Regions from separate parts of the Peribacillus sp. B65 genome, predicted to be linked through region 1. Evidence: riboswitches for the same ligand, from Rfam matches in the RefSeq annotation. Region 1 holds a riboswitch; each other region holds the start of a gene.
The links. A riboswitch is a leader RNA that binds a small molecule or an ion and turns the genes downstream of it on or off. The one in region 1 is predicted to bind thiamine pyrophosphate.
Positions count from the first base shown of each region.

Region 2: it holds a riboswitch for thiamine pyrophosphate, as region 1 does, so the genes downstream of both, ACSR9O_RS19715 (ABC transporter substrate-binding protein) here and tenA (thiaminase II) in region 1, are expected to answer to the same signal.
Region 3: it holds a riboswitch for thiamine pyrophosphate, as region 1 does, so the genes downstream of both, tenA (thiaminase II) here and tenA (thiaminase II) in region 1, are expected to answer to the same signal.
Region 4: it holds a riboswitch for thiamine pyrophosphate, as region 1 does, so the genes downstream of both, thiC (phosphomethylpyrimidine synthase ThiC) here and tenA (thiaminase II) in region 1, are expected to answer to the same signal.

Region 1 covers NZ_CP195840.1:387,073-392,532, forward strand. The annotation lists gene ACSR9O_RS01895 (DUF459 domain-containing protein) at 1-93, opposite strand, end outside; gene ACSR9O_RS01900 (GNAT family N-acetyltransferase) at 315-821, shown strand; gene ACSR9O_RS01905 (aspartyl-phosphate phosphatase Spo0E family protein) at 890-1,084, opposite strand; gene ACSR9O_RS01910 (Fur-regulated basic protein FbpA) at 1,338-1,526, opposite strand; SAM riboswitch class I at 1,702-1,806, opposite strand; TPP riboswitch at 1,964-2,069, shown strand; gene tenA (thiaminase II) at 2,159-2,848, shown strand; gene thiW (energy coupling factor transporter S component ThiW) at 2,864-3,385, shown strand; gene thiD (bifunctional hydroxymethylpyrimidine kinase/phosphomethylpyrimidine kinase) at 3,354-4,151, shown strand; gene thiM (hydroxyethylthiazole kinase) at 4,158-4,973, shown strand; gene thiE (thiamine phosphate synthase) at 4,954-5,460, shown strand, end outside.
Region 2 covers NZ_CP195840.1:4,046,824-4,052,283, forward strand. The annotation lists gene ACSR9O_RS19700 (amidohydrolase) at 1-651, shown strand, start outside; gene rarD (EamA family transporter RarD) at 732-1,661, shown strand; gene ACSR9O_RS19710 (TGL-type protein-glutamine gamma-glutamyltransferase) at 1,732-2,559, opposite strand; TPP riboswitch at 2,873-2,982, shown strand; gene ACSR9O_RS19715 (ABC transporter substrate-binding protein) at 3,116-4,111, shown strand; gene ACSR9O_RS19720 (thiamine-binding protein) at 4,123-4,407, shown strand; gene ACSR9O_RS19725 (ABC transporter permease) at 4,404-5,186, shown strand; gene ACSR9O_RS19730 (ABC transporter ATP-binding protein) at 5,170-5,460, shown strand, end outside.
Region 3 covers NZ_CP195840.1:1,329,492-1,334,951, forward strand. The annotation lists gene ACSR9O_RS06470 (protein kinase domain-containing protein) at 1-125, opposite strand, end outside; gene ACSR9O_RS06475 (hypothetical protein) at 513-695, shown strand; gene ACSR9O_RS06480 (hypothetical protein) at 1,281-1,436, shown strand; TPP riboswitch at 1,800-1,929, shown strand; gene tenA (thiaminase II) at 2,065-2,748, shown strand; gene ACSR9O_RS06490 (ECF transporter S component) at 2,763-3,347, shown strand; gene ACSR9O_RS06495 (ABC transporter ATP-binding protein) at 3,360-4,823, shown strand; gene ACSR9O_RS06500 (energy-coupling factor transporter transmembrane component T family protein) at 4,824-5,460, shown strand, end outside.
Region 4 covers NZ_CP195840.1:4,535,882-4,541,341, forward strand. The annotation lists gene ACSR9O_RS22185 (hypothetical protein) at 1-77, shown strand, start outside; gene ACSR9O_RS22190 (histidine phosphatase family protein) at 302-835, shown strand; gene ACSR9O_RS22195 (HAD family hydrolase) at 971-1,759, shown strand; TPP riboswitch at 1,876-1,990, shown strand; gene thiC (phosphomethylpyrimidine synthase ThiC) at 2,126-3,904, shown strand; partial or broken gene ACSR9O_RS22205 (DUF3231 family protein) at 4,196-4,704, opposite strand; gene ACSR9O_RS22210 (hypothetical protein) at 4,807-4,950, opposite strand; gene ACSR9O_RS22215 (spore coat protein) at 5,129-5,460, shown strand, end outside.

The sequences.
Region 1 (5,460 bases):
CCTTTGCACATCTTCCGACTCCGAGGCCTGAAATTCATATGCAACAAAACATATAACCAGTACTATAATCAAAAAAACTGACAATTTTTTCATTTGGTTCTCCTCTGCCTTTTTACTAGAAGTATTTAATCCTTTACATACCCAAAAAATCTGCAGACTTAACATAAAAAAGGAATTGTCAGATAAAGAGTAAAAAGTGTATGATAATAAAAAACTTTCAATGGATTGGGTTTCAATTCACCGTCCCTTAAACAAAAAAACGGGATTACCCTTCATTCTGGAGATTGAATAAATGATAGTTAGGAGATTACATCATGGAAGAGCACATAGAGTTTAGAGAGGCAGAACTATCTGATTTACCCAGAATTGTTGAAATATATAATTCGACAATTGCTTCAAGAATGGTCACGGCAGATACAGAGCCTGTATCCGTCCAATCGAGGGTTAAATGGTTTGAGGAACATCATTCAGAAAGTAGACCGCTATATATCATTACTATAGAAGGGAAAACTGCTGGATGGATGAGCTTTCAATCCTTCTATGGCCGACCGGCATATAATTCCACTGCCGAAATCAGCATTTATATTGATGATTATTTCCGGGGAAAAGGAATCGGACAAATTTCGATTCAAAAGGCAATTGAATTGAGTCCAAAATTAGGTATTAAGACTATATTGGGTTTCATTTTCGCCCACAATATACCTAGCCTTAAGCTTTTTTCCAAATTCGGGTTTGAAGAATGGGCACATTTACCTCAAGTTGCCGAGCTGGATGGCATTGAGCGGGATTTGATCATTCTTGGTAAACGTGTCGATATTTAATATAATTTTTTAGAGCTATTGCCTTGAGCAGTAGCTTTTTCAAATTAATACAGGTCGAATTGGCTAATTTAAAAATACCGATATGCGTTTTGGAGGGAAAAATATTCTGACTCTCTTTTACTTGCTAACGCATTTAATAGCGTATCCAATTCTTGACTGGCCTGAACAGTAAGCAGACTTGTTAAGCCGTAACTTGCTGCCAATTTGATCATTTCCTGTCTCTTTTCTTCTACCCTTTCTATAGTTACTTTACGGCAAGGCATTATATGACACCTCCCATTTATTCAATTTTTTTACACTTTCATCATAATTAAACTACTAGTTAAAATCAACTATTTTTCAGAAATAAAATGTGTTATTTTATAGGTAAAATGTGACAAAACACCTACTTTATTCTTTAATTATGTATATTTTATGTCATTTTCTATTAAACGCAAAAAAGCATCCACTAGTGTATACTGTGAATGCTTACATCATATCCCTTATCCAAGAGCCCAAAATATAGTCCATCGCTTACTATGTCATCCATTCAGAAGGTGACTCGTTATTAGGTCTATTTATAACAATCTTATATTCATCTTCAAGCACTTTTAATGGGGCATCATAAAGGTGCCTTTCATCAGAGGTTTTGTATACTCCATTGGCCAATAGCTCTTCAATGAGCTTTGCCTTCCTCTGTTCAATCCTCTTAAATAATTCTGCCATGTAAATGGCTCCTTTCCTAGTCATCCTAGAGCCTGCTTCTAGTTAGCTAACTTTATCAACTTGTTTGATTTTCACCAAATTATATATACCTTTTCTATTATGTCACTAAACGTTATTTCCCAAAAATAAAAGCCCCTTCTAATTCAAGAAGAGGCTGACTGTGTCCGTACGGCTCTTCTTATCTTCCAAGCATATGCTTGTTGGATTTAGCACAGTTCCCAAAATGGGTCCGCTGCCGAGGTTTCTTTGGGCCAAGTCCCTCCACCTCTCTGGATAAGAATTCGATATATAAATGATGTAGAAATGATTCTACCCTAATAATTATCAAAAGTCAATTACCTGGTTCTCCCTTTTTTCCTGGACATTACATGCTCCCTCTTCAAATACGGGTTGCATTTTCTTGTCTTTCTGATATGATGTCAGTAATTACATACAATTCACACCACTAGGGGAGTCTTTTTTAAGACTGAGATGGAAATAGTTTCCGGACCCTTTGAACCTGAACCGGCTCATACCGGCGGAGGGAAGTGGATGATATCGTCCATTTACAGACTATATCCATCTACCCCGTTCCGTATTCAGGAACGGGGTTTTTCATTATCTAGGGGAACCATTCTAAAGGAGGATGAACAATGGAGAATATTAAAACAGAAACATTCAGTGATAGACTTCATGCACGGGCAAAAGAGATTTGGAAAAGGAATCATTCACATCCCTTTGTCCAAGCAATTGGAAATGGTACGCTTCCTGAAAAGAAATTTGCCTATTACATGAAGCAGGACTATATCTATCTCATGGATTATTCCAAGCTCTTTGCTTTAGGTGTCATCAAAGCCCATAACATCGAAACCATGGCAAAGTTTGCGAGTATTTTAAATGAAACCCTTCAAGTGGAAATGGATATCCATCGGCAGTATGCTTCCGAATTCGGGATCAGTTCCAAGGAATTGGAAGAAACAGAACCTACTCCCACCACTCTAGCCTATACAGGTTACATGCTAAATGCAGCTCAGCATGGGACATTGGCAGACTTGATCGCCTGTCTCCTGCCATGCGCTTGGGATTACTATGAAATCGGTTTGCTATTAAAAGAACAAAATGGAGCAGCATTGGAAAACAATCGCTACGCAGATTGGATAAGGTCCTATTCATCACCTGAATTCGGGGAAGCACACAAGTGGCTGATCGCATTGTTGGAAGAATTGACGGAAGGCATGCCAGAAAAGGAACTTCTTAGATTAGAAAAGCACTTTTTGGTTACTTCCCGGTATGAATATTTATTCTGGGATATGGTTCAAAATGAGCAGGATTGGCCGCTGTAGGTCGCAGACATGATGATGAATCCTATCAAGAAACTGACGTTGACTGCCATGATAACGGCTATAACGACGCTGACCAGTTCATTTATTTTCATCCCTGCAGGATTTGCAAAGGTCTTTCCTATTCAGCATCTGGCAAATGTCCTCACGGCCGTTCTATTGGGGCCTGCTTATGCTGTGACACAAGCTTTCCTAGTTTCCATCATTAGAAACATGTCTGGTACCGGTTCAATATTCGCCTTTCCCGGGAGCATGATCGGTGCACTTTTGGCTGCCATCCTTTATCGAAAAACACAAAGCTTAAAATTCGCTTGTTTAGGTGAAGTGATCGGGACCGGCATTCTCGGTTCCATGGCCTGTTATCCACTTGCCATCCTCCTATTAGGAGAAAAAGCTGCTCTTTTTGGTTTTTTACCGGCTTTTATGCTCAGTTCATTCGCAGGTGCGATTCTAGCTTTCATATTACTTAAAATACTTTTAAAAAATAATTATATGAAGGGGTTTTTTTATGAAAACAGCATTAACCATCGCCGGCTCTGATTCAGGAGGCGGTGCTGGAATACAAGCGGATTTAAAAACATTTTCTGCACATGGGGTCTTTGGAATGTCTGCCATAACAGCCGTAACCGCACAAAATACAATGGAAGTCCGTTCAGTACAGCCAATTGAAACAGCTATCATATCGGACCAAATTGCAGCTATATTTGAAGATATTCCTGTCGATGCAGTAAAAATAGGCATGCTTGGATCAAAAGAAATCGTGGAAACAGTCGCTGCGTCCCTTAAAACCTTCATGCCTGCCATCGTTATCCTTGACCCTGTCATGATTTCCAAAAGCGGCCACCATTTGCTCGACGAAAAGGCTGTCTCCGCCTTAAAAATGGACTTACTTCCATTTGCAACACTTGTAACACCAAATGTACCGGAAGCGGAAGTGCTTACTGGCTTGTCGATTCGGACGAAACAAGATTTCTACAAGGCATGCATTTCAATACAAGAAATGGGTCCCAAAGCCGTTTTACTTAAAGGGGGCCATGCAGCGGGAAATCCAAATGATCTTTATTATGATGGGACTGACTTCCACTGGATCAAGGGAGAGCGCATACATACAAAAAACACTCATGGTACGGGCTGTACCCTATCATCCGCCATAACATCAAACCTGGCAAATGGACTGCCCTTGCAAGAGTCGATCGAACAGGCCAAGACTTATATTTCTGAAGCGATACGCAATAGTTTTTCAATCGGTAAAGGTCATGGTCCTGTCCATCATTTTCATTCATATTCAAAAAAAAGAACGGAGTGACTTAATATGAAGGTTTCCGCAGCCGATTTATTCGTGAAGGTAAAAGAAAGAAAACCACTCGTCCACCAAATCACCAACTTTGTTACGGTCAACGACTGTGCAAATGCCACCCTTGCCATCGGTGGTTCACCAGTGATGACATCGAGCCCAAGAGAAGTGGCGGATATGGTCAAATTAGCGGATGCATTGGTCCTGAATTTCGGTACGATCGATGATAAAGCCTTGGAAGCAATGGAGATTGCCGGTAAGACGGCAAATGACCTGGATATCCCGGTCATTTTGGACCCGGTGGGAGTTGGTGCCACCGCCTATCGATCAGAGCAAGTGAAAGAGCTCCTAAGTAAGGTTACTTTCCAAATCATTCGCGGCAATGCAAGTGAGATCCTTTCATTGATGGGTGGGGATACCGTTACCCGCGGGGTGGATTCGGAGGAGCTTGCGGTCAGCAATGCAGAGCTGGCTGCTCGAGCCGCAAATAAATTGAATTGCATCGTCGTGGTCAGCGGAGCGAAGGATGCGGTCAGCGATGGAAAACGTACGTCCATCATCGATAACGGGAACCTGCTATTAACTAATGTTACAGGTACCGGTTGTATGTCCACTGCTCTTATCGGCACTTTTTCCGGAGTCACCGATGATTTCTATTCTGCGGCGATTGCCGGTATCTCAACCATGAGCATTTCAGGGGAACTAGCTGCCAAAAACCTTCAAGAGGATGAAGGAACAGGAACGTTTCGTGTGCGATTAATCGATGCAATATCAAGAATGGATAAGGAAATCTGGATGCATGAGGTGAAAATAAATGAAGAAGTCCCAAATTGATTTAAGCCTGTATTTAGTTACGGAAGAGTCCCTGGCAATAGAAGAATTGACCAAAATCATTGCAGAATCGGTTTCAGGAGGAGTCTCGATCGTACAGCTTAGAGAAAAAAATAATTCCTCTCTCTCCTTTTATAATAAAGCTTCTGCATTAAAACAGTTATTGAACGAGCTGTCCATTCCCCTTATCATCAATGACCGGGTGGATATAGCACTTGCTGTTGCAGCGGATGGAATTCATATTGGGCAAGATGACCTTCCACTGCCTGCCGTCAAAAAAATGGTTCCTGAAGATATGATTGTCGGTGTATCTGTTTCCAATCTTGAAGAGGCTCTAGAAGCCGAACGAAATGGAGCAGATTATATCGGAGTCGGTTCCGTTTTCCCTACAAAGACCAAACAAGATGCAACCTTAATGGCAATTGGGGATCTGGAGGAAATTTGCCGCAGCGTATCAATTCCCGCCGTAGCCATCGGGGGTATCACGGCC
Region 2 (5,460 bases), 3.7 Mb from region 1:
GAAAACGAGCTTCAGGAATGGGTGAAAAAAGCAAGGGCTGCCGGAATGCCGATTGCTGTCCATGCGATTGGCGATCTCGCTTTTGAATACGTCTTGAATGCAATTGAGGCACTCCCCCCGCAAGAGGGACAGAGGGACCGGCTCATCCATGCACAGATCGTCCGGCCGGAGCTGTTGCAGCGGGCGGCAAAGCTGCCGTTAATCTTTGATATCCAACCGGGCTTCGTCCCGTCCGATTTTCCGTGGGTGGAAGAAAAGGTTCCAGCCAATCTGTTGGAATCCTCATATGCCTGGAAAACCTATTTGAATTTGGGCATCATTTGTGCGGGTGGGTCGGATGCACCCATTGAGCCATTAAATCCAATTTTGGGCATTCATGCAGCTGTCACAAGGATGAAAATCAATAGTGAGGACCATACCGTATATGGCTTGTCTGAAAGGCTTTCCGTTTACGAGGCTTTCGCATTGTATACCAAAGGGAGTGCTGCAGCAATCGGCCAGGAAAAACGCCGCGGTGTGATCAATAAAGGGTACGATGCCGATTTTACCGTGTTTAATCTGGATGTCTTTGCTGTTGCGCCGGATGACCTCCTAAAAGCTGAGGCGGTCATGACGGTCATCGATGATAAAATCATGTATGATAAAAATTAACAGTTGCAAAAAAAGAAATGGAAATACAAAATTGTTAGATGGAATTAGATAAAGGAATGTAAATGGAAAGAAGGCTTGTTATGAAAGTGGATGAACAAAAAGAAGGGGCGATTTATGCAGCCCTTTCTTACATGATGTGGGGAATCGTGCCGATTTACTGGAAGTTCCTTCAGGGAGTCGGTGCAATAGAAATTTTAGCTCAGAGGGTATTATGGTCTTTCGTGTTCATGCTGGTTTTATTGATGTTCATGAAAAAATGGCAGGCGTTTCTTGTCTATGTCAAAAACATATTGGGAAATCCCAAACTCTTTGTGGCATTACTTACGGCGTCACTGCTTGTTACAGCTAATTGGGGAGTGTTCATCTGGGCCGTTAATACAGGACGGATCCTCGACACGAGCCTTGGATATTATATCAATCCGCTAGTCAGTGTACTATTGGGAGTGATAGTCTTAAAAGAAAAATTGAGCGGGGCCCAAATCATTTCATTCCTGCTTGCAGGAATCGGAGTCTTGATCCTGGGCATTCATTTCGGCACGATCCCGTGGATCTCTCTTGTTTTGGCCATGACCTTTGGATTATACGGTCTGGCAAAAAAAATGATCAAGGCTGAAGCGGCGATCGGGCTGACTCTTGAAACAATGATGGTAACGCCTCTGGCCCTAGGTTACCTGATTTACTTGATGAACCAATCAGAAATGCAGTTCTTTACAGCGGGAAGCACAAGCTTGCTGCTGGTGGGCGGCGGGATTGCCACGGCCTTGCCTCTTTTATATTTTGCGAAAGGGGCGGAGAAGATCCCGTTATCGATGCTTGGCATTTTTCAGTATATCGCTCCGACCTTATCTTTATTAATAGGCGTATTCATCTATCATGAAAGTTTTACCAAAGCACATCTTTTAGCCTTTTTGTTCATATGGTCAGCCTTGGCCGTTTATACACTATCCATAACGAAATGGGGTCAGGCGAATGCCCGCAGGCTTAAAGGCAAAGGGAATATTGGTGCATGAATAAGAAAAAATGCTTGGGAGGAGATCTCTCCCCAAGCATTTTTTTATGCGGGTATATAAAACAAAGAGGTCATGAAAGGTAAATCTTCGAACCTATTTCAGAAACAATACAATTGGAAAGGCTGGCAGGACAGTGATCGGGCTTTGCTCGGGGGATATTTAGTTGGAATTGTCTATAGAAGGAACTATCCAGGAAAATGATATGCGTTGTCAGGAATGCTGATATGGTTGCGTACGGCTTTCTATTGCTATTTAATTCATCGATGATTCCCTGTGACGTCGTTATCCCGATCCCGTGGCCATAAAAGAGGTTATTCCCTAATAATATGGCATTTTCACCTTGCCATTCAGGAGTTGTCTCGTCATGATCAGGGTTTATGAAGTAAACACAATCGCCTGGTAAATAATCCCTCCCTTTGTGAATATTAAGTTCCATGTTCTGTGGAGGGCGCCAGTCATATAAAAATAGGTTTGAAAAAAGGTAATCGAAATTCCTAGGGCCGATTGAATCCAAAATGGCCTTTAAAAAAGTGACGACGATTGCTGTCCCGCATTCGAAGGCATAAAGCCTTCCATTCATGAAAATGTCAACGAGTGCAGCATGAGGGAGAATCCCTGGCTGAAGGGTAAAGGTGCCATCCTTTGAAAGGTGCCAATATTGTTGATTGGATTGAGATTCCTCAAGTGTGGAAAATTCTGGACCGCTTTTATCCAACGCAATAGCTGCTTCTATGACTCGGTTCCTCAGCTGTATATCGAAATTAAACTCTCCAAAATTCCGGTATTCAAAAACGTTAGTATCTTCATCCAGCAATTGGAGAATTTCAAGCGACTCAGCAGATGCTATTCCTGGTTGGATGTGACTGACATCTAACCATCTGTGATTAATCTTTATCATGATCATATCCACCTTTTGCTTATTAAATTAACGGTTTATAAAACCAGTAAACATAAATGTCTACAGATAATGCTCATTATATGAATGCATGCAAAGAAATGACTATTTAGAAATTGTCAGCCACCGCTGCAGTCAAGAATGATTGGAATGAAAAGAGGCAGAATTACATTGATTTCAATGATTTTCGTTCCAAAAGATGTTTTGCTAGATATCCTTAAGAGTAAGGAATACCTTTCAAATTAGTGATAAGAAGCAAATTAGTATTCCCTTTTCCCTATGAATTGATATAATGAGAGAGAAAAGTTCATATGTGCGAGAAATGTAGGGGGGCCAGTACTGCTGGCTGAGATTGCATCCTTTAGATGCTGACTCTTTGAACCTGATCTGGGTGATGCCAGCGGAGGGAACATATTATTACTGACTTTCTGTTTTGTATGTTAACGTCCGAATTCATCTTCGGGCGTTTTTTGCTTTTTATCCAGTATTTGAATAGACCCTGGAGCCCCATTATGGTTCCGGCATATGGATCTTATATGATGTGTAGGAGGATAATAACTTGAATAAATTCTTACCACTGTTAACTTCGTTGTTCCTTTTGGCTGGATGTGGTGCAGGCGGAACTAATGAAAAAGAAGAAGCATCTAAAAATGAAGAATTAAAAAAGGTATCGGTCGTGCTCGATTGGACACCGAATACAAACCATACAGGATTGTATGTTGCAAAGGAAAAAGGTTACTTTAAAGAGCAAGGTCTTGATGTGGAAATTATCATGCCAGGTGAAGCTGGAGCGGATAAGCTTGTCGCTTCAGGAAAATCTGAATTTGGCGTGAGCTACCAGGAGGGCATAACACAGGCCCGCGTGCAGGGCGTGCCAATTGTTTCGATTGCTGCAGTCATCCAGCATAATACCTCTGGATTCGCTTCCCCTGAGGCAAAGGACATTAAAACTCCCAAGGATTTTGAAGGGAAAACGTATGGTGGCTGGGGTTCTCCGGTTGAAAAGGCCATTATTGATTCACTCATGAAAAAAGAAAATGCGGATGTAAATAAAGTGGATATAGTCAATACAGGAGACATGGATTTTTTCACTTCGGTTAAAAGGGATATAGATTTTGCCTGGATTTATTATGGATGGACAGGCATTGAGGCTGAGTTGCGAAATGAAAAGCTTAATATGGTTTACTTAACCGAATACTCTGATAAGCTTGATTACTATACTCCTGTTTTGACTACAAATGAAAAGATGATAAAAGAAGATCCCGAAACTGTTAAAGCATTCGTTCATGCAGCATCAAAAGGGTACCAGTTTGCGATTAAGAATCCTGCTGATGCAGCAGACATGTTAATTAAGTCTGCGCCGGATCTTGATGCAAAACTAGTTAAGAAAAGCCAGGAGTGGCTTGCAGCCAAGTATCAGGATGATGCTCCGCGTTGGGGTGAACAAAAACTGGAAATCTGGAAGAATTACAGTGATTGGATGACAGAAAACAAGCTTCTTGAAGGTGATTTCGATCCTGAAAAGGCATTTACCAATGAATTTTTACCAAAATAGGAGGAAATACGATGGCCAATTCATTAATTAGTATACAAATTATTCCTAAAGGGGAAAATGTCATCCCTATGGTCGATGAAGCAATCAAGATCATTGAAGAATCTGGTGTCAAGTATGAGGTTCACCCCCTTGAAACGACAATGGAGGGCGAGCTTTCCGAACTTTTTGCCGTGATAGAAAAAATGAATGTAAGAATGATTGAAATAGGATCGCCGAATGTCATTTCCCAAGTGAAAATATTATATCAACCAAGCGGGATTACGATGGATACGTTAACGGAGAAATATCGGGCATGATCGGAAGGGGAATTTGGAAGAAGGGGGCTCCCTTCTTTCTTTTATTATTGTTGCTGATAGTTTGGGAGTCAGTGACAGTCTTATTGAAGGTTGAACAATGGCTGCTTCCCGCTCCATCGGCCATTTTCATTGAAGGAATTGAGTCGTCGCGCAATCTTTACGGACACCTTATATCGACAACCGAGCTTGCGTTGTCGGGTTTTTTTATTGGTAGCTGCATCGGCTTATTGGTTGCTGCAACCTTACACCTATTTCCAGGTGTGAAGGACGCGGTTTATCCTCTGCTCATACTATCACAAAATATACCTATCATAGTTTTGGCCCCGCTATTGGTGATCTGGTTTGGCTTTGGCATGCTGCCTAAGCTAATAGTGATTTCGCTCGTATGTTTTTTTCCGGTTGCGGTTGCATCATTGGACGGTTTTCGCCAGACACCATACGAACTTAAGCATTATTTCAAGATGATGGGAGCGGGGAAAAACCAGTTATTTTGGAAGCTGGAATTTCCTCACTCAATCCCGTTCATTTTCTCCGGCCTGAAAATTTCGGCCACCTATAGCGTAATGGGTGCGGTTATTTCAGAGTGGCTCGGGGCAAAATCGGGGATTGGTGTTTATATGACGCTCGCGTCCTCTGCGTTCAGGACAGACCGGGTGTTTGTTGCCATTTTCATCATTATGGGAATGAGCCTGGTCTTTTTTGGAATCATCACCTTCCTGGAGAAATACTTAGTTTCTTGGAAGAGAAAGGAGGGCGGCAAGGATGAAGCTGGAAATTAAAGATGTCTCCTATTCTTTCGATGGTAAACAGAATATATTGGAGAACATGAATTTTCGTGTGGATGATGGGGAATTTGTCACGATCCTTGGGCCATCGGGCAGCGGTAAAAGTACTTTGTTCCACTTGATCGGAGGTATTTTGAAGCCGGATCATGGCATCATTTCACTGGATGGTAAAAAGATAAATGGTTTAAAGGGCCATATCAGCTATATGCCGCAGCAGCCTTCCCTTTTACCTTGGAGAACGGTATTGGAAAATGTTTTGCTGGGAAGT
Region 3 (5,460 bases), 940 kb from region 1:
TTACTTTTCCGGAGTTGCTTGATCACTATATTTTCTTTTTTTTTCAAATCATTGCAAAGATAAATAATACCGTAGCTTCCTGTTCCGATTACAGCTTTTACCTCGTAACGGTAATTCAAAACCACTCCTTTTTTTAAAGGTATATCCACGAAAAATTGGTAGAACTTTCTAAATGTACGCAAAATTGAAACTTTCCTCACCACTTTCATCTATTCAAGTCAAGAACAAAAAAGTCCGTTATTAATTAAGCTGGAAATATGAATGAACATGGATAGTTTAACACTGATTTTTGATAATGCGGTAATGAAAGTCATTTCTTCGGGGAATTCTTTTGATAGTTCACAATTATAAATTTTTCCTGTAATTTCACATTATGAAATTATATGGTTTTTAAAAATATTAAGTTTACTATAATGAATTCATAATAAAAGAGTAGGAGGTGATGAGGTGGATGGGCGCGAGTTGAGAATTTGGGAAATCCCTAACCGGCGTCACAATAGTGAGCTGGTTTGATGGAAAGTTCAAAAGGGGATTACTGTGAATTCTTTTCCTTCGGTTTCCTTGGATCCACCGCTTGCTTTAGTATTCATAAAGAAGCAAAAGCCTGCACTAGCATGAAAGATAAATCTTTTACCATTAATATTTTGTCGGATGAACAGGAAGCCATTGCATGGCAATTTGCGGGCAGCAAATAGGAAACGCTTAAAACCGACTGGGATAACAAGGGAATTTCGCCAAAAATAAATGGAAGTGTTGCCTGGATGGAATGCAAACCATGAGGAGAGTATGATGCTGGTGATCATGTATTGTTCATAGGTGAAATCCAGGAGTTACATTCCGAATATTTGGAAGCGCTTACTTTTTTATCGAGGGAAAATGGGCTCTGCTAAACAGTTTGTAAAAAGTACTTAACAAACCGATGCAAGTAGCCGTCAATGCGGTTAACAAGTAATTTTAATAGTTGAATAAGGAGGGGGGCCGTCATGGGCAGTCCGGATACGGCCTTTAATCCAGTTTATCTTTCAATCTTATATCGGGAATAGGACAAATTGGCGGATCGTTAATTGGAGGGTACTTAGTTGGGAAAATAGGCCATAGAAGAGTACTTTTATCCCTCTGTGCAATGGGTACTGATTGTTTTGTCATATTAGGTTTGACCTCAAATGCAGCATTCTGATCGCTTTTGGAGGTGCCTGTACAGTAGGCACGATGAATTTGGCCAATACGTATATATCCGAGTATTATCCCCGGGAGATAAGGTCCACCGGGATAGTTGGGCCTTGGATTTTGGTAGAATTGGCGCGATTGTTGCCCCGACATTAATAGGATTACTGCTGGCTGCAAACTATTCACCACAAAATGCATTCATGGCCTTCACTGTTCCGAGCATAATGGCTGCCTCGGCGTTATGTGAAAGAGAAGTATGGCAGCTATGATATACTACAGATCGAGCAAAATATTAAAACTAAAAGCAACATCGAATGTATAATATTGTTTTTTAGAGAATAAAAGAATTCACGAGTAAAGTAGCTAAACTCACGAGTAAAGCCGCAAAAATCCCAAGAAAAATCAATTTCACGAGTAAGTAGCTGAATTCACGAGTAAAACAGTAGAATTCACGAGGAAATTACGTAATGAAACCCATTGATTAAAGTGCCGTTAAACTGCCGGGTAACTGGTGTATATGCAAGATTGAAAGGTTAGTAACCCTAAATCATTAAGTTGAAAACTTTTTCTAATACGTTTGACAATTGGATTTATCGTGTTAATATAAAGGCAAATGAAATTTAATATACAATTTGTACCACTAGGGGTGCTTTATAGGTGAAAGTTGATTTTTACCGCAGAAGCTGAGATTAAAGTATGACTTTAAGACCCTTAGAACCTGATCTGGTTTATACCAGCGTAGGGAAGTGGGGTCTGGAACAATACGTTTCTGTATTATTTCAAGTACAACCACTTTCTTTACGTTTAAGAAAGTGGTTTTTTGTTTGCAAAAAAAGGGGTGATAAAAGTTTTTTTCCGTAACATTCATTCAAAAAATATAATTTGGAGGTAATGGTCATGAAGTTTTCAGAGGAAATTCGTCAGGAAGTGGATCACATTTGGGAAGCTAGCTTTAATCACCCGTTTGTTGCAGGAATAGGAGATGGCACATTGCCATTGGAGTGTTTCCGTTTCTATGTTATGCAAGATTCCTATTATTTATCTCATTTTGCTAGGGTTCAAGCTTTAGGAGCAGTTAAAGCTACTGATTTACATACAACAAGCAGGCTTGCCGGCCATGCACAAGGAACATATGAAGCGGAGTTGAAGCTTCATGAGAATTTTTCTGAGAGATTAGGGATCACAAAAGAAGAACGGGATAATTTCAAACCAGCCCCGACCGCTTATGCTTATACTTCCCATATGTATCGTGCGGCTTATTCGGGACATTTAGGAGATGTTATTGCAGCTATCTTGCCGTGTTACTGGCTTTATTATGAAATAGGTGAAAAGCTGCAAGGGTGCATGCCGGAGGAGCCGATTTATCAAGAATGGATAGCGGCTTACGGAGGGGAGTGGTTCCGCACTTTGGTGGAAGAACAAATTGCGAGGCTTGATGAGATTGCTGAAAAAGTGACAGACGAAGATAAGGAAAGAATGAAAGAGCATTTTATCCTCAGCAGCCAATATGAATACTCATTTTGGGAAATGGCTTATCGTTTAGAGACATGGCCTGTGCATAAGGAAACACTAGAAGTATAAAGGGGAATGAAACAATGAAAAAAGGTTTGAAATTAACGGACATATTGGTCACGATCGTGATTGCGGTAGCATTTGGAATCGTTTATATCCTTTGGGGTTCGATTTATTATTCCGTTAAACCGTTAGGATTACATCTGGATCAACTTATTTATGGAATGTGGTTTATAGCTGGCCCCGTCGCCTTTTTAATTTTACGGAAACCGGGTGTGGCACTTTTAGCGGAGATAGCTGCAGCTTCCGGGGAGTTCTTCCTTGGTTCACCATGGGGGCTGACCGTACTGTTATATGGGGTGGTACAAGGTTTGTTCGCGGAACTGGTGTTCATGGCTTTCAAATATAAAAAATTCAATATGCCGGTGGCCGTTTTAGCTGCGATAGCTTCCTGCCTGGCATCAGTTATTATGGATTTTGCATACGGGGAAATAGGTGCGCTTTCAACTTGGAATCTATCGTTATTCATGATAGCGAGGTTTGTGGGTTCCATATTCTTTGCAGGTGTGACCGCTTATTATCTAGTTAAAGTCCTGGAAGCAACAGGAGTAACAAATCTTGTGCGTCCGGTTTCAAATAAAGATTATGCAGAACTGGATCAAAAGTAGAGGTTGAGGGCCATGGAACCAATCGTTTCTGTTGAAAAGTTAAGAATGAAATATCCCGGTGATGAATCTTTGATATTCAAGGACCTATCATTAACGTTTGATCAAGGAGAAAAAGTGCTATTGTTGGGGCCATCAGGTTGTGGTAAGTCGACCCTTTTACAAGTGTTAAGCGGATTGATTCCGAATTCCATCGAAGTACCGATGAAAGCGGAAAAATTGAAATGCCCTTCTTCGTGGGGGTATGTTTTTCAAGATCCTGATAGTCAGTTTTGCATGCCATTTGCCGATGAGGAAATTGCCTTCGTCCTTGAGAATCTTTCCGTCCCTAAAGAAGAAATGAAAGAGAAGATTCAAAATCATTTCCTTAAAGTAGGTTTGAACTTGGGCCATACAAGTATTGAAACATTATCAGGCGGGATGAAACAGCGTCTGGCAATCGCTTCAGTATTGGCCCTTGAACCAGAAGTGATATTTTTAGATGAGCCAACCGCCATGCTTGATCCGGAAGGAACGAAAGAAATCTGGGAATTGCTGAAGGAAGTCGGACGAGACAAAACGGTTATTATCGTCGAGCATAAAATTGACCATGTTTTAGAATTCATCGAACGAATCGTGCTTTTTAACGATGATGGTCAAATCATAGCTGATGGTCCAAGAGACACCATTCTTTCACTATATAAAAATGAAATGAAGGAATCTGGAATTTGGTTTCCAGGTGTTTGGGGTGAATATATACAGAATTATGCACCGATTCGGGAACACCCATTTACAGATGATTCACCTCTTATGAATGTGCAAGGCTTTAGCGGTTTTCGGAATAAAGAGGAAAAAATCAAGGTTGACGAGCTGAAGGTCCATTCAGGTGAATGGATTGTAATCAGGGGTGAAAATGGCGCGGGGAAGAGTACACTTTTGCATGCACTGATGCAGTTCATAAAAACGAATGGTAAGTATGAATTATTGGGAACACCGATTAAAAAGGTGAAAAATCCAACGGATCATATGACGTTTGTCTTTCAAAATCCTGAGTTTCAGTTCGTTGCAAATACTGTATACGAAGAGATTGCTTATTCATTGCGAATTGATAAAAGGCCGCAACAAGAAATAGATGAGAGAGTCCGCTCATTGCTTAAAGTGTTCCGCCTGGAGGCACATCGGGATAAACACCCGTTTCAATTATCAATGGGTCAAAAGCGTCGCTTAAGCGTAGCCGCCTCAATCGTAATAGACAAAAAAATCATTCTCCTGGATGAGCCAACCTTTGGCCAAGATTCGAAAAATACCTTTGCATTACTGGAATGGTTTGAGGAATATCGAAGGCGTGGAATAACAGTGATCATGGTAACTCATGATGATCATATTTCAAAAAACTTTGCAACCAGGATCTGGACGGTTAAGGATGGAAACGTAATAAGTGATGAAAACATTGTGCAATCAGGATTTGTGGAGACCAAAGTTAAAAGGAGTGTCATGTAGATGAATGATTCAAATGCAGAAACATGGCTATATAGAATTAATCCAAGCCTTAAACTTGGTGTACTGATTGTGTTATGCATCGTGGCGTTATTCATTCATGACCTGAATTATATGTTGAATATCACCATTGGCGTATTACTTTTATTTTTGTTTTTTACCGGGCATTCGATAAAACGCATCTTACTTTTGTCGATTCCCTTTTGTTTCATTTTTATATCCACCTCTTCTGCAATGATATTATTCGGGCAAGGTGAGACGCTTTGGTTTGAGTGGGGCCTTATATCGATTACTGAAGAAAGTTTCATGAGGGGATTACTGGTAGGCTTTCGAGCTTTGTTCTTTGCGGTTCTTGGCTTAACTTTTTCCTTAACTACGAGGCCAGTGAACTTGTTTTATTCGTTAATGCAGCAAGTTAAGCTTAAACCGAAATATGCCTATAGTTTCATGGCGGCATTAAGGCTGATTCCCATCATGATGGAGGAGTTCCAAACGATACGAAACGCGATGAAGGTACGCGGCTTCGAAAGGGGAAAAGGGATAAAAGCGTTATATTTTAAAATGAAAGCCTATTCCATCCCGTTGTTATCCGGAAGCATAAGACGTGCTCACCGAATCGCGGTTGCGATGGAAGCAAAGC
Region 4 (5,460 bases), 4.1 Mb from region 1:
ATCAATTCAGTGATTTGAGCGGAAAATATAAATTCAGGAAAAGATGTACGATAACAGAACTACAATTCATAGATTAAACGATAAATGGAGAAGGCGAGATGCTTTCTCTTTTTTCGATGCTATCATAATTAAACACTGGATCTTTAAAAACTTTTAAATATATACACAGTGTCAAGGAGAGTTCAAAGGTTTTAATGGTTTTAACATACTTTTTTTTATAGTTTTACATAGGGTAATATATTGATAAGGGCTGTTTACAAGAAAAAGAAACGTATATTTTAAAAGATAAAAAGGAGAAGATATGAAAATTGGTTTGGTACGGCATTTTAAGGTGGCACATGAATTTCCTACTGGGAGATCTGTGACGGCGGATGATATGAAGCAATGGTTTAAGGACTATGATGCAGCGGATATTATTTATGGAACGACTTTATTTGGCGCGGAGGAATGGGAGGAGTGTTATTGCAGTGATATGTCGAGAGCTGTCAAGACAGCGGAACATATCTATCCAGGTCCGGTTCACCGGATGGAGGAGCTGCGGGAAATACCTTCCCCGCCTCTTAAAGGAAGGGTAAAGCTGCCATTCATCCTTTGGGCCATCTGGATTCGTTGCTGCTCGGTGTTAAACAAGCAGACAAGGGCGGAAATTAAGATCGCAGAGCGAAGGATCAATAAAGTATTGGATGAAGTCTTTGCAAAGGGGGAAAGGGATGTTTTGATCGTGAGTCATGCCGCCCTCATGGTATATATGAGGAAAGAGCTGATCCGACGGGGGTTCACCGGTCCCAAATTCAAGATTGCCAGTAATGGAAAGCTGTATGTATTTGAAAGATGATAAGTGGATAAGGGTTTCCCACTAGAAAAGGTAAGTCATTTTCCGAATAGTTATTCTTTTTTTATTGGTTGTGGTTTATTATTGTAATAGTGTAATTTTTACGAATTCAATAATAGGGAAAGAGGGGTGGACATTTTGCTGAAGGCAGTTTTTTTTGATTTAGATGATACATTACTATGGGATCAGAAAAGTGTAAAAGAGGCTTTTGTGGCCACATGTGAAGTGGCCAAGGAGAAATATGATCTGAATGTCGAGGATTTTGAAGAAGCTGTGCGAAAGGAAGCGCGTGAGCTTTATTCTTCTTACGATACATATGCATTCACCCAAATGATCGGAATCAACCCATTTGAGGGGCTATGGGGAAATTTTCAGGATGATCATGATGAATTCAGGAAGATGGCCGGGATTGCACCGGCTTATCGGAAAGAAGCGTGGACGAGAGGGTTATTGGCATTAGGGATCGATGACCCGGATTTTGGACTTGAACTGGCAGAACGTTTCCCTGCGGAGAGACGCAAAAAGCCATTTATCTATGAAGAAACATTCCGTGTTCTGGATGAATTAAAAGGGAAGTATCAGTTGCTATTGCTTACGAACGGATCTCCTGAGCTGCAAAATACCAAACTTGAAATTACGCCTGAACTGGTTCCTTATTTCGACCAAATCGTGATTTCAGGCGCATTTGGAAGAGGTAAACCGGATGCCTCCATTTTTGAGCATGCTTTGGGGATCATGGAGCTTGATAAGGATGAAGTATTGATGGTCGGCGATAATTTAATGACGGATATCCTTGGAGCATCACGGGTAGGCATAAAGTCGGTTTGGATAAATCGCCATGATAAGGAACGGAATGAAGTGATTCCAACCTATGAAATCAAGCATTTAGAGGAGCTTTACCCTATCCTTGAGAGCCTGGGAAATTAATGAACGGCTCTTCTTCAAATAATAAATTTTGGATAGTTGTAATGAAAATATTAGGTCTTTCAAATTATTTACAGAATGCAAAGGGTGAGATATAGTTACCCTGTAATCAATTAAATTATTCAGACTAGGGGTGTCCAATAAAAGTTGGGCTGAGAGAGAAGCGCTTAAGCTTCTTAACCCTCAGGACCTGATCTGGTTCATACCAGCGTGGGGAAGTTAGAATCTACTAAACAATGACATTTCAATTGGTCATTTCTGTAGCCATACTAACGTTAGCCAGGTCTTAAATATGAGATCTGGCTTTTTCGTGCGAAATGGATTGGATTTTGTCCTTTTTAAATGAACTTAAAAAGGAGAAATGAAATCATGATGAGTAATTCAGTAAATGACATGAACGTTTCAATTATGTCCAGTTTTGCCGGGAGTAAAAAAGTGTATGTTGAGGGATCTAGACCCGATATTAGGGTGCCCATGCGTGAAATTAAGCTAAGTCCGACTACAGGTTCATTCGGCGAAGAGGAGAATCCGCCTTTACGAGTATATGACACAAGCGGCTTTTATACGGATTCAGAATATCCCATTGATATTCATAAAGGTCTTGCCCCGATTAGACGCAGCTGGGTTCTGGAAAGGGAAGATGTTGAAGAGTATGAAGGGCGTGAAATAAAGCCCGAAGATAACGGGTATAAAAAAGAGTCACAAACGAAAGCAGAAATTTTTCCGGGATTGAAAAGAAAACCATTGCGTGCAGCGAAAGGGCAAAACGTAACCCAACTCCATTATGCCCGAAAAGGTATCATAACTCCTGAGATGGAATTCATCTCGATCAGGGAAAATGTAGCCCCTGATTTTGTAAGAGATGAGGTAGCTAGCGGGAGGGCGATCATTCCGGCGAATATTAACCATCCTGAAAGTGAGCCCATGATCATTGGACGTAATTTTCATGTGAAAATAAATGCGAATATTGGAAATTCCGCTGTTAGTTCATCGATTGAAGCAGAAGTGGAGAAAATGACTTGGGCTACACGTTGGGGTGCAGACAACATAATGGATCTTTCCACCGGTAAGAATATTCACACGACCCGGGAATGGATTATCAGGAATTCTCCTGTGCCAGTTGGGACGGTTCCGATATATCAAGCATTGGAAAAAGTGAATGGAGTCGCGGAAGATTTAAATTGGGAAGTTTTCCGGGATACATTAATCGAGCAGGCTGAGCAAGGTGTGGATTACTTCACGATACACGCCGGAGTGCTTTTGCGATACATTCCCATGACAGCAAAGCGAGTTACGGGAATCGTTTCCCGGGGGGGCTCCATCATGGCACAATGGTGCTTGGCCCACCACCAAGAAAGTTTTCTCTATACTCACTTTGAAGAGATTTGTGAAATCATGAAGGCGTATGATGTCTCTTTCTCATTAGGTGACGGCCTCCGTCCTGGCTCCATTGCAGATGCAAACGATGAGGCTCAATTCGCTGAATTGGAAACACTTGGGGAACTGACGAAGATTGCTTGGAAGCACGATGTTCAAGTCATGGTGGAGGGACCCGGTCACGTACCGATGCATTTGATTAAAGAAAATATGGATAAGCAGCTGGAAGTCTGTCAAGAAGCACCATTCTATACCCTGGGACCATTGACAACGGATATAGCTCCTGGATACGATCATATCACTTCTGCGATTGGTGCTGCCATGATTGGATGGTTTGGAACGGCCATGCTTTGTTATGTGACACCGAAAGAGCATTTGGGGCTTCCGAATAAAGAGGATGTTCGTGTAGGGGTCATTACTTATAAAATTGCAGCCCACGCAGCTGATCTTGCTAAAGGCCATCCCCAGGCACGAAAACGGGATGATGCCCTTTCGAAGGCTAGATTCGAATTTCGTTGGAGAGATCAATTCAATCTTTCCCTCGATCCTGAAAGGGCAGTTGAATATCACGATGAAACACTACCGGCTGAAGGTGCCAAAACAGCCCATTTCTGTTCAATGTGCGGACCCAAATTCTGCAGTATGAGGATTTCTCAAGACATCCGTGATTTGGCGAAGGAAAAGGGTCTGGGCTTTGAGTCGGTAATCGATGAAGGTCTTAAAGAAAAAGCGAATGAATTTAGGAAAACGGACGGGGAAATCTATTTATGATTCCGATGAGAGGGAGAATTCGATGAATCGGGTAATCCAAATAAAAGTTGAAATGAAACAGTTGGAAACTCAATTGGAACAACTGAAAAGGGAGCTGAACATTTTTCGCGAGAAGTGTAATCATGAATTTGTAAAAACTGATTATAGTCAACAATGCACAAAGTGCCACTTAATCGAAAGTCTGCAATGGTAATGATTCCTTAATCGTCCTTTCATTATCGGAATTAACCCCTTAATCATGTTGGGCATCCAATCACGATGTCAACATGATTAGGGGATATTTGATTATATTTACATGCTTGTTTTATTAATATGAAGAGGAGGAGGGACAGCCAGCCTTTTTCCTTATTCAATCTTAGGAAGTCAGCACCCAATGCAGCTTTATTCGTATGGAATTGTGCGAACATCTGTGCAATATCTTCTCTGATGCATTGACCCATGATTTGGCTGCAAGCAACTAATCCTGCATTAATATCGATTGATACTGAAGCAGAGATTTCAGGATCTTGAAAACGTGCCCCGACTGGAATATCCTCCAAATTAGCTTTAGGCCTTTCAGGTGGTGACGGAGGCAGTCCTACGTTATTTTCTTTTAATAATGATTCAAGTTGGTCATGTTCCTGTTTCCCTTGATTGATCACTTCAACAAGTAATTTATGCTGGCCCTTGTCGCCAGTATGATTAAGCATAGTTTGATGACAGGCAATCAGTCCTTTTGTAGTTGTTAGAAATGCCCATGTTCCAAATACCTCTCCGTAATGCATTGGCTCTTCTTTCGGATTACCGCTTAAAATTCCCATAACCATCCTCCTTGAAATTCACTATTTAACGGATTTAAGTTACCCTGAGTTCATCCAAGTATGCATTGTTGATGTTTGTGAAATGTTAGAGGGCTTTAACGCTTAACCTTTTATTCCTTGTAGCCATTCTTGATAACATTCATCACAGAGCATTTCATTTCTATCCGTGTCAGAAACTTGAAACGTTACCACATGGATTTTTTTTTCTTCCGTAACATCACTACAATAGAAGCATTGATGTGTCATTGGAAATCCTCCCATACATATAAAGTGTCTATAGTTTAAAACGCCACGTTTTTTTTATACAGAAAACATGATGCAGCAGCTTATTGGTCTTCTTGGAAGAGTTTAGATTGAATAATCCAGTTGGGGTTTAACATACTAAACTTGTTCGCATCATTGATAAAACGAGGAGGGAAATACAATGCAAAACCAATATCAACAAGGTCAAGTACACCAGAACATGCAAACGGGTGCCATTCCCCCACAAATGAATCACGGTGGTCACGAAGTATTCGATGTACATGAAGTGTTGTCGGGAACGATTGGTACTTTAAACACGTATACTCTTTTGCGTCAGCATATTCAGGATCAGGAATTACTTGATATTCTGGATCGTCAATATCAGTTCATCCAAGATGAATATAATATTTCACTGGAGTGCTTCCAATCGGGCCAGGATCCTTCTAAACGGACTGAGAGCTACAAAATGAATCAAGGTAACGATTTTATATATGGATTGACACCAACTCAGCC